3 regions of the Paenibacillus sp. EB106-04-04-XG159 genome follow, and region 3 is predicted to be linked to each of the others. Evidence: riboswitches for the same ligand, from Rfam matches in the RefSeq annotation. Region 3 holds a riboswitch; each other region holds the start of a gene.
What was found. A riboswitch is a leader RNA that binds a small molecule or an ion and turns the genes downstream of it on or off. The one in region 3 is predicted to bind cyclic di-GMP.
Positions count from the first base shown of each region.

Region 1 (4,293 bases), on a different contig from region 3:
GGATACGACGGCTATTGCGGTTGTGAGGATTTCAGCGGTACGTATTCTTCACGCGAAATGATGAATGTTTATGTGAAATGGATATCAGATCTAAGAACAGCAGCGGAGGAATAATCATGAATCGATCTGACGGTATGCGATATGCTCCTCGCCATGAAGCGAAGGAAGTAGTGAGGCCCGGCGATTTCCAGATTGCAGCGATGGCTCTCGATCATGGGCATGTGTATGGGATGTGCAATGGGTTAATCGAAGCTGGAGCTACTTTAAAATGGGTATATGATCCCGATCCGGCAAAGGTGGACGCCTTCGTTAACGTATATCCTGAAGTTCGTGTCGCTCGTGATGCAGCTGAGATTCTAGAAGATCCGGACATTCGCTTGGTTGCGGCTGCTGCAGTACCATCTGAACGGTGTGAGCTAGGGCTTCGAGTGATGGCGCATGGTAAGGATTATTTTACGGATAAGACACCCTTCACCTCTCTTGAGCAATTAGCTGCCGCAAGAAAGCAAGTTGAGCTGACCAAGCAAAAATATATGGTTTATTATAGTGAACGACTTCATGTAGAGAGCGCAGTGTATGCTGGGCAATTAATTCAGCAGGGCGCTATCGGTCGTGTCATTCAGGTAATGGGAACAGGACCGCATCGCTTGAACGCATCTAGTCGACCGGAATGGTTCTTTCAACGTGAGAAATACGGCGGTATTCTATGCGACATCGGCAGCCATCAGATTGAGCAGTTTCTGTTCTATGCTGGCTGTCAAGACGCGACTGTACTGCACAGCAAGGTTGCGAATTACAATAACGAAGCGTTTCCGGAATTAGAGGATTTCGGTGATGCTGCGCTGGTTGGGGATAATGGGGCAAGCCATTATTTTCGAGTGGACTGGTTCACGCCTGATGGCTTAGGGACCTGGGGAGATGGACGCACCATAATCCTAGGAACAGAAGGGTATATCGAATTGCGGAAGTACACTGATGTGGGGCGTTCGAATACATCTGATCACGTGTATTGGGTGAACAAGGAAGGCGAGCATTATGAGCATGTAGCCGGAAAGGTTGGATGTCCATTCTTCGGGGAGCTCATTCTCGATTGCTTGAATCGTACCGAGCACGCCATGACGCAAGCGCATGCTTTTAAGGCTGCTCAGCTTTGTTTGGAAGCACAAGCTCAGGCTATTAATCTGACACCATCAAGATTAAGAACCAAGTGACCATTTTGGGTGCAGTATCGAATAAGTGCTAAGTGTGACGTTTGGTTTTGTCAAAGTAGTTCACAGAACAATTATTAATAAACAAGAAAAATGTAGAATGATATCGCGAATGGAAGCGGAAAGCGTTTACCGGTAAATTACATAAAATTTATTTGTGAACATTTAAGGACCGAGTTGAGTGAAATTATCACTCTTCTCGGTTTTTTGCACTGAAAAAAGATGCTTATTCGACAAAAATCATATATTTCTATTATCAAGTGACATTTTTAGAACGGAATTTACATTTTTATTATCGATTAACATGAATTGACAACACGAATCATTATGAATATGATTTAATTTGTAAGACGGAGTAATCATATGACATGTAGTTTTGCGACCATGTTCCTTGACAATTACATAAGGCACACTAACTGAAAGGTTAGGTCGCAAAGCTTGGAGTCTTAGGGCCAGAAAAAGGCTGATGATAGTCCGGTTGCATATAGCATTATGCTGAGCATGATGCGTTATGTAGCCGGACTATTTTATTTTTCTTAGCTAAACCAGCTGTGGATTGATGTGGTTTAGTTGGAGGTTTACATAAATTAACTTATGAAGGAGGTAAGTCAATGAAGAAGCGACTAAGAATCGCGATTAATTGGCTGAGCATCGTGTCCATTATTCTAGGACTCATGCCTGGTACCAGCTCGAATGCTTTTGCGAATGCATCACAAGGTGACGGGCTTATATGGCCAAATCCTGGAGCCACCAATCTGTCGAAGGTTGCTGTGCCGACAGGAGCACCAGGAGAATGGCAGGTAACACTTAAGGTTGAAGGTAAGAATGTTCAACAGAGCTCAGATGTAGTGTTGGTCGTCGATAAGTCGGGCAGTATGAATGACTCTGATCGAATGACTAGTGCTAAAAATGCTGCGATAAAGTTCGTAGATGAGCTGCTTAAGGAGGGCTCGCTTACTCGCGTTGCAGTTGTGAGCTTTAGTACTAAATCAGAAGTGGAGTCTGACTTTAAAGGTACTTCTAATGCTGATATTAAGAGTTTGAAAAAAGCAATTAACGGGATCTCCGCTAGCGGAGGAACTAATATTCAGGCAGGGCTAAGAGAAGCAAATTCATTATTAGGTTCGAGCTCTGCGAAGAATAAAGTTGTCGTCTTACTGAGTGACGGTAGACCAACGTATAGCTATCAGGCAACTACAGCAACAGCATACACTTGGCCAGAGAATCGTTATAACTTTGTATTGAAGGACTTTACCAGTCGCTTAGGCAATGGCGAAGATTTCAAGATTAATACTGGTTATTCCGAAGGACCGTGGTGGAACCCTACTTGGTATCCAGGTTATAAAATTGGAAATTACCGAATCCAAGATCACGGTATAGGTACGATCTCAGAAGCTAAGGCTATCATAAATTCAAAGATTGGCATTTATTCTGTGGGTCTTAGTGTTGGCAATGACGCTGATGCAGTCTATGTACTGAAGAATAGTCAGAATAAGGGCTATTACTCTGGAAATAGTTCAGATCTTGAAGCTATTTACACGGAGCTTGCAGGTAGAATTGCTTATGCTGCCTCTGGTGCAAAGGTTAGTGATCCAATGGGTGAGATGTTTAACCTGAAGTTGAATGGCAATACATTCGACAGCTCGGTTTATACAGCTAGCCAGGGTACTGTAACCTATGATCCTGCTACTGAAACTTTATCTTGGGATATCGGGGATATTTCTGAGAATTTCCCAGCGACATTGACTTACAAGGTAGTCATGGATCAGAACCATGTGCCTAAACCAGATCCCGATATTCTCTATCCGACAAACAAAACAACAACTTTAACTTACAACAATGTTAATGATAAACCTATCTCTAAAGATTTTGTTGTTCCTGAGGTAAGCTACGGTAAAGGTTCAATCAAGGTCTGGGGATATAAAGTCAACGCAGATGGGGTCCCGATCAATGAAGCGGGAAATCCAGTGCCAATTGATAGACCAGATCTAGCTGCAAAATTATACGAGCATAAATTCGTATATGAAGGCACAGATGCTCTGAAAATTGGTCAAACTTATTCTGTACCTGCTATTCAGCATCCAGGTCATTCACTATTGGTTGGAAATAATCCAACAAGTGTTACGCTGACGATGAATAATCCTTCTCCAACTGTCTATTTCGGTTATACGGAAGGCATCTACAATGTGACCGTCGATCACAAAGCAGGCGACACAGTACTGAAGGCAGCTGTGACTGAGCCGAAGGGGCAAGGTGTTCAGCTGAACTACAGTAATGAGACGTTTGAAGGCTATGACTTCTCAAAAGTGGTGATTACTGGAAACCACGCTTTGATGATCAATGGTGGTGTGGTAACTGGCAAGATGCCGGGCAATGACATTCACATTACGTTCAATTATGTCGGTAAAGATCAAACGGTTAAGGTCAAGCACATGCTGCAAGGTACCACTACTGAGCTGATTCAGCCGACAACTGTGCCAGGTAAGACTGGCCAACAAGTAACCTTGAACGCTTCAACGATTCCGGGATATACGGCAGTGGAAGCAACTCATGCGTATACATTTACGAATAAGCCTGATCAGGAATTTACATTCTACTATACGGCAAATTCACAGAATGTAACGGTGAAGTACCTTGAAGAAGGTACGAACAAAGTGCTGGCTCCTGAGAAGGACTTCGAAGGAGTAACCGCTGGAACAGTAGACTTGACTGCAGCAGCGGTTGCCGGCTACACGCCAGTGAATGCGACACATACGTACACATTCACAAAAAAAGCTGATCAAACATACACATTCTTCTACAAAGCAGATAAGCAAACGGTAACAGTGAAGTACCTCGAAGAAGGCACAAACAAAGTGCTGGCTGATGAAGCTAAGTTCGAGGGAGTAACCGCTGGAACAGTGAACTTGACTGCTGAAACGGTTGCGGGCTACACGCCAGTGAATGCGACACATACGTACACATTCAAAGCAGGAGCTGGCCAATCGTATACGTTCTTTTACAAAGCAGATAAGCAAACGGTAACAGTGAAATACCTCGAAGAAGGCACAAACAAAGTGCTGGCTGATGAAGCTAAGTTCGAGGG
Region 1 covers NZ_JBYTDY010000011.1:166,587-170,879, reverse strand. Annotated here, with positions in the region: gene AC3WTP_RS15235 (sugar phosphate isomerase/epimerase family protein) at 1-114, shown strand, start outside; gene AC3WTP_RS15230 (Gfo/Idh/MocA family protein) at 117-1,211, shown strand; cyclic di-GMP riboswitch class I at 1,605-1,694, shown strand; partial or broken gene AC3WTP_RS15225 (vWA domain-containing protein) at 1,820-4,293, shown strand, end outside.
Region 1: another riboswitch for cyclic di-GMP. It lies ahead of AC3WTP_RS15225 (vWA domain-containing protein); the one in region 3 lies ahead of AC3WTP_RS07150 (glycoside hydrolase family 73 protein).

Region 2 (4,293 bases), on a different contig from region 3:
GTCAAGAACAGACTTGTTTTGCACTTGATTCCCTAAAATAAATAGCTTCTTTAAATTGGGCAGATTCACTAAAGGCTCTACATTTGAAATAGCGTTATTCTCCAAATGAAGCACCTCGATCTGTTGCCAATTTTTCATGAAATTTAAGTCTTGAAGTGAGCCGTCTTGCATCGTAAATGAACGTAAGGCTGTCACATCAGCAAAGTAAGGCATCACCTTATCCACTTCATGCAACCAGTCACCATTACCTATTCGAAAAGATACATCATTAAAAGTTAAATGTTCCAGCGTGTTATTCGCAAACGGATCCTGACTATTTATTTGGAACTTACATTGATTACAATTTAACGTTTTTACATGCTGCAAATTGAACAATTCACTCATTTCATCGTAAAAAGAAGTCTCATTTAAACTTAATGTTTGCAGACTTGGCAGACGATTTAAGGAATTAATACCTATAAAGTCTCCATACTCCATCGCTGAAAGTTGTTCTAGCTGCGGGTATTTCACTAAATCTGCCCCATCCAAATTATTTTCCGACCCGCGTATGTAAACAGTTAAAGATTTTAAAGCAGGCGCCTCTAACTTTGGTATGAAAGTACCTATTAATTCAGCTTTCTTTAAATTTGGTGCTACGATCGATGATACAGTGCCGTTATAACCTGTTATAGACAATTCGGTCAGTGAATTCAAACTATTCACAACCTCAATAGATTCCACTTTATAGAGAGAAGATAACCGCAGATTCGTCAATGATGACTTATTTTTAAGGCGTTCTAAATTCGCAATGTCAACATTCTCAAGATCAAGCGACTGCAAGTTAGGCATGTTTTGTATGAAATCCAGCGTTTTTAAATTTCTTACTGACGTAAGCTTCAACTCTTGTAATTGACTCAGTGAATAGAACGCGCTGAAATCCGTCGCTTCACTATTATCTATTGCCAATGACTCCAAACCAGTTAATGAAGACAACCACTTCAAATCATTGATAGTTCTTAAAGACAATGATTTTAACGGCAGTTGATTCAGCAGATGGAAGTCGGTAACCGATTCATCTACATAACTAATTTCAAGCGATTGTAGATTCGGAAACTCTAATAATAAAGCCATTTCCGCATTACTTCGAATTTGTGTGGAGAGTTCAACTATTTTAGCTTTATCACCAAAATAATGTGCAATCTCTCTAAATGATTCGTTAAATCCGCCTGTATAGCTTTTTAACCCTTGTAAATGTTGAAAACTCACTTTCTGACCTTGTGAAACTTGGTATTCACCCATTAGATTTATCACCGTTAGTCCGCTAAATGCCTCAAAGTCTTTTTGTTCGATTCTTTGTGTATTCAATATCTTATCCGTAATCACATAGTCGGAAATTTCAGCATGCTCATTCGTAAATGGATCGTCAAAGCTGTAAGCAAGGTGCCACTGATCGTCATCATAGCGAGTAGACAAATAACGGATGCTTGCGATTTCTTCTCCTGTAGGCATCACTGCGCCTTTATTAAAAATATCTTTTAAAAAGAACAGGAGAACTTCGCTTTCAGGCATTGTTCGAATAGGTACTTTTACATCGCTGCTGTATTCTGATTGATTGCTAGTAAAGAAATATCCAACCATTAAACAAACAAGTGCGAGCGGCACAATGAATAGCATCTTTAAATTCGTATTTGGGCGTGTTGTTGTTTTAACAGGTGATGTCCCATAATAATTGTTGATCGTTTGGTCAACAAAATAGACGTTATTCTCCTTCAACAATAATTCCGTTTTACAATATGGACATTTGAATGTTTGCCCTTCCTTGTATTCAACGTTCCCATTACAATTTGGACAATTTAATTTAAGTATTTCCACTGGCCACCCCTCCTGATATCCTTATCTATTAAGACAAAACTATATATTGATCTAAAGTATCTAATTATCTTTAAGATCATATCATGATTGGATAATTTTGGGTGGTTTAATAATATGACTTAACCTATGACAAAAGACCGGATCTTGGTAGTTTGTACCTATTCACACCGTCAGTTCTAGGTCGTATGATAGATTCGTAGTTACAATTAACCAAGTGAAAAAGGCAAATCATAGGAAACTATGAGACGCAAAGCCAAGGGCCTGTACCACAACGTTTTTTACATGATGTGGATGGCAGCCGGTTGCCACAAGGCATCATAGTATTATTTTCTATGAACCTTGTATGTAAGGTTCTTTTTCGCATGCCTTTTTCCCTAAATCCATTATGAAAGGTAGAACAAGATGATGAGAAAAAGATTTAGGAGTAGCTTGCCTTTACTCGTGTCGATGCTACTTGTGTTGCAATTGTTCTTTCCAATTGCAAATGTGTTTGCACAAAATGCTGCCTTGGCTGGCAGCAGTATTTTGCCACCGAGTAACCTCGACTACCAACCTGTAACACCAAGTGACGTAAAACTCACATGGAATTCTGTTTACCAAGCGACTGGGTACAATATCTATGAAATAGGTGATGGTCAACTCAACCTGCTAGGTACAACAAAATCGAACTATTATAACATTAACGCCCTTTCGGAAGGTTCTTACACTTATGTCGTTTCAACGCTAAGTGCTGAAGGTGAATCAGGGCCATGTGCACCGATTACGGTTAATATCGTTTATCCGATAATGGCGGCACCAGCTACCTTAACTTATACCTTCCAGAATGGAAACGATCTTGTACTGAACTGGGGATCGTCACAGTATGCTGAAACCTACAGTCTCTATCAAATTGGTGCAGATGGAGAAAAGACACTAGTCTCTTCGCTCAAGGACCGTACATACAAAATTACAAACGCACCTGCTGGAACATACACCTATGCGGTGTCCGCTGTAAACTCCAAATACGGTGAATCACCTCTGTCCAATCCATTAGAGGTAACGGTGGGGCTGCCAGTTATGGCTGCGCCAGGAAATCTCGCGTACACAGTAACAAACGGTGGAACAGACATCAATCTGAAATGGAGCTCCGCCACCTATGCAAACAGCTACAAAGTCTATCAAATTATCGACGACCAAAAAGTTCTAAAAGATACGGTGACTGGTACAAGCGTTACTTTCAGCAACATGTCTACCGGTACCTATGTTTATGAGGTTCACTCCTATAGTGACCGCTTCGGTGAATCAGAACAAGGAAGCCAGATCTCCGTCACTTTAGGTGACGTAATCATGGCTCCACCAAGCAACCTGACTTATGTAGTGAAAAACGGAAACGATATTACTTTGAGCTGGGGCGCGGTTGCAAATGCAAATAGTTATAAGGTTTACCAAATTGTTGATGGTCAAAAAGTATTAAAAAGTACCATCACAGGTACAACTGTAACGTACACCAACCAACCGGTAGGGGTTTATCTGTTTGAGGTTCATTCTTACAGCAATAGTTACGGTGAATCCCCGGACGGAAGCCAGGTTACTGTCAACTTGGACGATGTGGCTATGGCTGCTCCGGATAACTTCACTTATAAAATCAACAATGGCAACGACATCGTTTTAACCTGGGGAACTGTAGCCAACGTTAACAACTATAAGGTTTATCAAATCATTGACGGTCAAAAAGTGTTAAAAAGTACGGTAACTAGTCCAACCGTGACATTTAGCAACATGCCGGCAGGAGATTACAACTACGAAGTGCATTCTTATTCCACCCGCTTTGGCGAGTCACCGGAAGGAAGCAAGCTCACGTTTACACTGGCTCACCCTGCCATTCAACCGCCGCAGAATTTGGTTCAGAAGACCCAAAGTGCGACCAGTTTCTCTTTAAGCTGGGATGCCGCGTCGTATGCAAATAGCTACAAGGTTTATCAAATCATCGATGGACAAAAGGTATTAAAAAGTACAGTGACCGGTACAAGCGTGGCATACACCAATATGACGCCGGGTGAATACACCTACGAAGTTTATACCTATTCCACTCGTTTTGGGGAGTCGGCGGAGGGAAGCACACTTACTTTCACACTCACCGGACAAATTATGCAAGCACCGACAAACTTGACGTATACCATTACAAACGGAAACGATATTACATTGAAATGGACGGCAAGCAGTTATGCAACAAGCTACAAAGTATATCAGGTGATTGACGGACAACATGTCCTGAAAAGCACAGTAACTGGTACATCCGTTTCCTACACGAACATGCCTGCGGGAGATTATGACTTTGTTATTAAATCTTTCTCAACGGTTTTGGGTGAATCGCCTGAGGGGGCGGAAGTCAATTTTTCATTGGTTCATCCGACGATGACAGGTCCGGGCAATCTTGCCTTTACCATCAAAAACGGAAATAAT
Region 2 covers NZ_JBYTDY010000001.1:44,281-48,573, reverse strand. Annotated here, with positions in the region: gene AC3WTP_RS00205 (leucine-rich repeat domain-containing protein) at 1-1,851, opposite strand, end outside; cyclic di-GMP riboswitch class I at 2,064-2,161, shown strand; gene AC3WTP_RS00200 (OmpL47-type beta-barrel domain-containing protein) at 2,254-4,293, shown strand, end outside.
Region 2: another riboswitch for cyclic di-GMP. It lies ahead of AC3WTP_RS00200 (OmpL47-type beta-barrel domain-containing protein); the one in region 3 lies ahead of AC3WTP_RS07150 (glycoside hydrolase family 73 protein).

Region 3 (4,293 bases):
CGCATATGTGGACAAAATGACTGGAATACCGAGTCTGTCTAAATTTCGATTGGATGTACAGAACCAGCTTATTCAATATCCAGAACAGCGTTTCGCAATCGTAGAATTCAATGTTGATCGTTTTAAATATATTAACGAAATCTGCGGCTTCGAAGCGGGCGATCAGATCCTGATGTATATAGCAAAGACCATATCGGATAATCTCTTACCTACGGAAATAGTAGGGAGAGGTAATGGTGCTCAATTTATTTTCCTTGCAACATGCGAACATGATCATGAATTAATGGGTAGGATGAATCATCTGACTAAGCAGTTGAGTGATTATCACCGTGATTTTACAGCAAGATACCGATTAGTGATCAAGTGCGGCATCTACTCTATTATCGATCGTACGACAGACATCAATGTGATGATTGATCGTGCTGAGATGGCCTGCAAGTGTATCAAAAGGGAAGATGAATGTACTTGTCTTTTCTTTAATGAAGAAATGCTGTATCAAGAGATTAAGGTTCAAGAGCTTGTCAGCAGCATGCATGCCGCATTGAATAACGGCGAATTTGTTGTATACCTGCAGCCAAAATACGATCTGAAACACGCCCGTATATATGGCGCGGAGGCATTGGTCAGATGGATACATCCAGTAAGGGGATTGATCCCTCCGGGTGATTTCATTCCTGTATTTGAACGCAATGGATTTATAGTCAACTTGGATTTAATGGTGTTTGAAGAGGTATGCCGACTGCTTAGAATGTGGATGGATAAGGGGATTAGGCCTCACCCGATCTCAGTCAATATTTCGCGTATGCATCTATTTCGAGAACATTTTGTAATCCGTTTAGAGCAGATCATTAAGAAGTATGATGTTCCCGCTGAGTTCATTGAGTTGGAGTTGACGGAGTCTATCGTATTCGAGAATATCAAGTATCTATGCGATATCTTATTACAACTTAAGAAAGTAGGATTTTCTATCGCGATAGATGACTTTGGAACGGGATATTCCAGCCTTAATATACTCCAATCCATTCCTGCAGATGTCATCAAGCTGGATCGTGGATTTATGATGAGCGTTGCAGATGATGAGAGAGGCAAGATTGTGGTTACCAATATGATTAACTTGGCGACCGATCTTAATATGAAAGTAGTAGTAGAAGGCGTAGAAACCGAGGAGCAAACTCAATTTCTTCGCAATATTAATTGTGACTTGGCACAGGGCTATTACTTTGCCAAGCCGATGCCATGGAAAGAGTATGAAAGCTTGATGATGAGCAATGAACAAATCTGAATAATGGGTAAACCTGTCGAAAGGCAGGGACACAAAGCCATAGGGTCTAAAGCCATTAAGGTATGACAGCCGGTTGCATGCATCATCTATTATTAGCTGTGCATTCAACCTCGCTGTCAGAAGATGATTAGCGATATTTTTGTTGGAATGGACAGGTATATGCGGCGTTCCTCTTCTGGATTTCATTAATAAACTAGTAGTACAACTCCAGAAGAAAGGAGATGATATAAAGCATGAAGCCTGATGAATTTATATCAAGAATCGCTGCTTATGCTGTAGCAGACATGCGTCGCACACGCGTCCCGGCATCTCTTACCATCGCTCAAGCCATACTCGAGAGCGCTTGGGGCGAGTCCGGGTTAACGAAGTCTGGCAATAATCTATTTGGCATCAAAGGCACTGGCACTGCTGGAGGCGGTACTTATAGTACAAAGGAGCATGTGAATGGCAAATGGGTGACTATTAACGCTCCGTTTCGGCACTACCATAACTGGGGAGAAAGTATTGCTGACCATAGCAAGCTGATTCTTGCAGGAACTAGGGACAAGCCCAATCGTTATCACGGCGTGCTGGGCGCTGATTATAAGACGGCTGCATACGCGATTCGAGTTGGTGGCTATGCGACCGACCCGGAGTACCCGCAGCTGTTGATCCGTCTGATCGAGCAGTACAAGTTATACGAATTCGACGTGGGGGAGGACGACACATTGAACCTAACGGACAATCAACGCAAGCAGTTGGTGGACACGCTTGCTGCATTGATTCAGAAAGGTGTCATTTCCGATGCATCGTGGGTCGATAAAGCGGAGAAGGGGACGCTTACCGTATCGGAATTGACATGGTTGAATACCATTATCTTGTCACGCAGCATCAAATAATCATCATTGATCATTGAAGCGAGCCGGAGGATCCACCCTGCGGCTTTTTATCATGTGAGAAATACCGGCGGCGTCATAATCATAGTGGATATGAGCATAATGAGAAAGACTACATGAGTTGAAATTTCCGTAAGCATGCATCAACCTTATACATAGATAGAAAGGAGTGAAATCTTCACATGCTGCAGTTGAAACATATTACGAAGAGCTACAAGACCGGAGATTTTACTCAGGTAGCCTTGAACAAGGTCAGTCTTAACTTTAGAGAAAGCGAGTTTGTAGCGATCCTTGGACAGAGTGGATCTGGCAAGACTACGCTGTTGAATGTCATTGGCGGACTGGATCAGTATGACAGCGGAGAGCTGATCATCAACGGACAGTCAACTACACATTTTAAAGACAGTGATTGGGACGCTTATCGGAATAACAGCGTGGGCTTCATCTTCCAGAGCTACAACCTGATCTCGCATCTGAGCATCGTTGACAATGTCGAGATGGGGATGACGCTGAGTGGAGTACCTTCGTCTGAAAAGCGTCGCAAGGCGATAGAAGCGCTGGAGAAGGTCGGGTTGAAAGACCATATGCATAAGAAGCCGAATCAGCTGTCAGGGGGGCAGATGCAGCGTGTCGCGATCGCGCGCGCGCTGGCTAACAATCCGGACATTATTCTGGCGGATGAACCGACCGGCGCCTTGGATACCGAGACCAGTGAACAGATCATGGAGCTGATCAAGACGATCGCGGAAGACAAGCTGGTCATCATGGTTACGCATAATCCCGAGTTGGCGGAGCAATACGCGGATCGCGTGATCCGATTCTCCGACGGCCAGGTGGTTGCTGATACCAATGCACTTGCTGAACAGGAAGTAAGTCCAGATTATAAGCTGAAGAAGACAAGCATGAGTTTCTTTACAGCGCTCAAGCTTTCAGGTAAAAATATCTCTACAAAAAAGTGGAGAACCGGATTAACCGCCTTTGCAGCCAGTATCGGTATTATCGAGATCGCCTTGGTTCTCTCCTTATCGAACGGATTCGATAAGCAGATCAACTCCTACGAAAAGAGCGCATTATCGAACTTTCCACTTACGATTACGGAGTCTGTTATGAACATGGATGCTGCACAGGATCCTACATTAGGGGTTCCGGACTTAGAATCCTATCCAGAAGAGAAGAAGCTGTTCCCCTATGATCCGAGCGAGAATTCAATCATGCATACGAATGTGCTGACAACAAAATATATGGATTATTTGGGGAAGATTGATCCAGCGCTGCTTGACGGTATATCTTATACGCGCAAGGTGAATATGAACTTGTTGAAGTCAGATGGGACTACGGCGACAACAGTTAATCAAGGAAATATTAACTTCTATGCTTACCCTAGAAAGCCAGGACAATCATCAGGGAGCTACTTGGAGCAATACTACGATCTGCTGGAAGGAAGGTTCCCGACATCCAAGAATGATCTTGTCTTGGTCGTGGATGAATATAACCGCTTAAGTGAACCAGCGCTTGAGGCGCTTGGTATTGACTATAATGCGGATAGCATTGACTTGGTTGATCTGGTCGGGCATGAGTTGAAGCTCGTGATGAACGACGATTATTATCAGAAAGTGGATGGGCGGTTCACGGTAAATAGAACACCCTCAAGTCTGATGGAGCTGTACAACAGCGATAAGGCGATCACGTTAAACATCGTCGGTGTTATTCGCGCACAGGAGCAATCCAAGATGGCTTCACTGCCTGCGGGCATCGCTTATTCTGATGAGCTTGCTACAACTTTTATCGATAACGCGAAGAAATCAGAGATTGTTAAGGCGCAGCAGGAGTCTGAGGTTAACGTTATCACAGGCGAGATGTTGGCAATGACATCGGACGGCATGCCACCAGCGTCAGAAGGAATGTCCTCCAACGCTCTGACGAAGGAGCAGATGCTTGCCACACTAGGCGCAACGGAGATTCCCGCTTCGATCTCGCTCTATCCGATTGATTTTGGCGCGAAGGAATCGATTACGGCTTATCTGGATGCGTGGAATACAGGTAAGAATGAAAAAGACAGAGTGGTATATACAGATATGGCAGCTGTCGTAACGGAAATATCAAGCAGCATCATGGATGGGATTACGTTGGTGCTCA
Region 3 covers NZ_JBYTDY010000004.1:264,047-268,339, forward strand. Annotated here, with positions in the region: gene AC3WTP_RS07145 (bifunctional diguanylate cyclase/phosphodiesterase) at 1-1,282, shown strand, start outside; cyclic di-GMP riboswitch class I at 1,279-1,363, shown strand; gene AC3WTP_RS07150 (glycoside hydrolase family 73 protein) at 1,516-2,160, shown strand; gene AC3WTP_RS07155 (ABC transporter ATP-binding protein/permease) at 2,340-4,293, shown strand, end outside.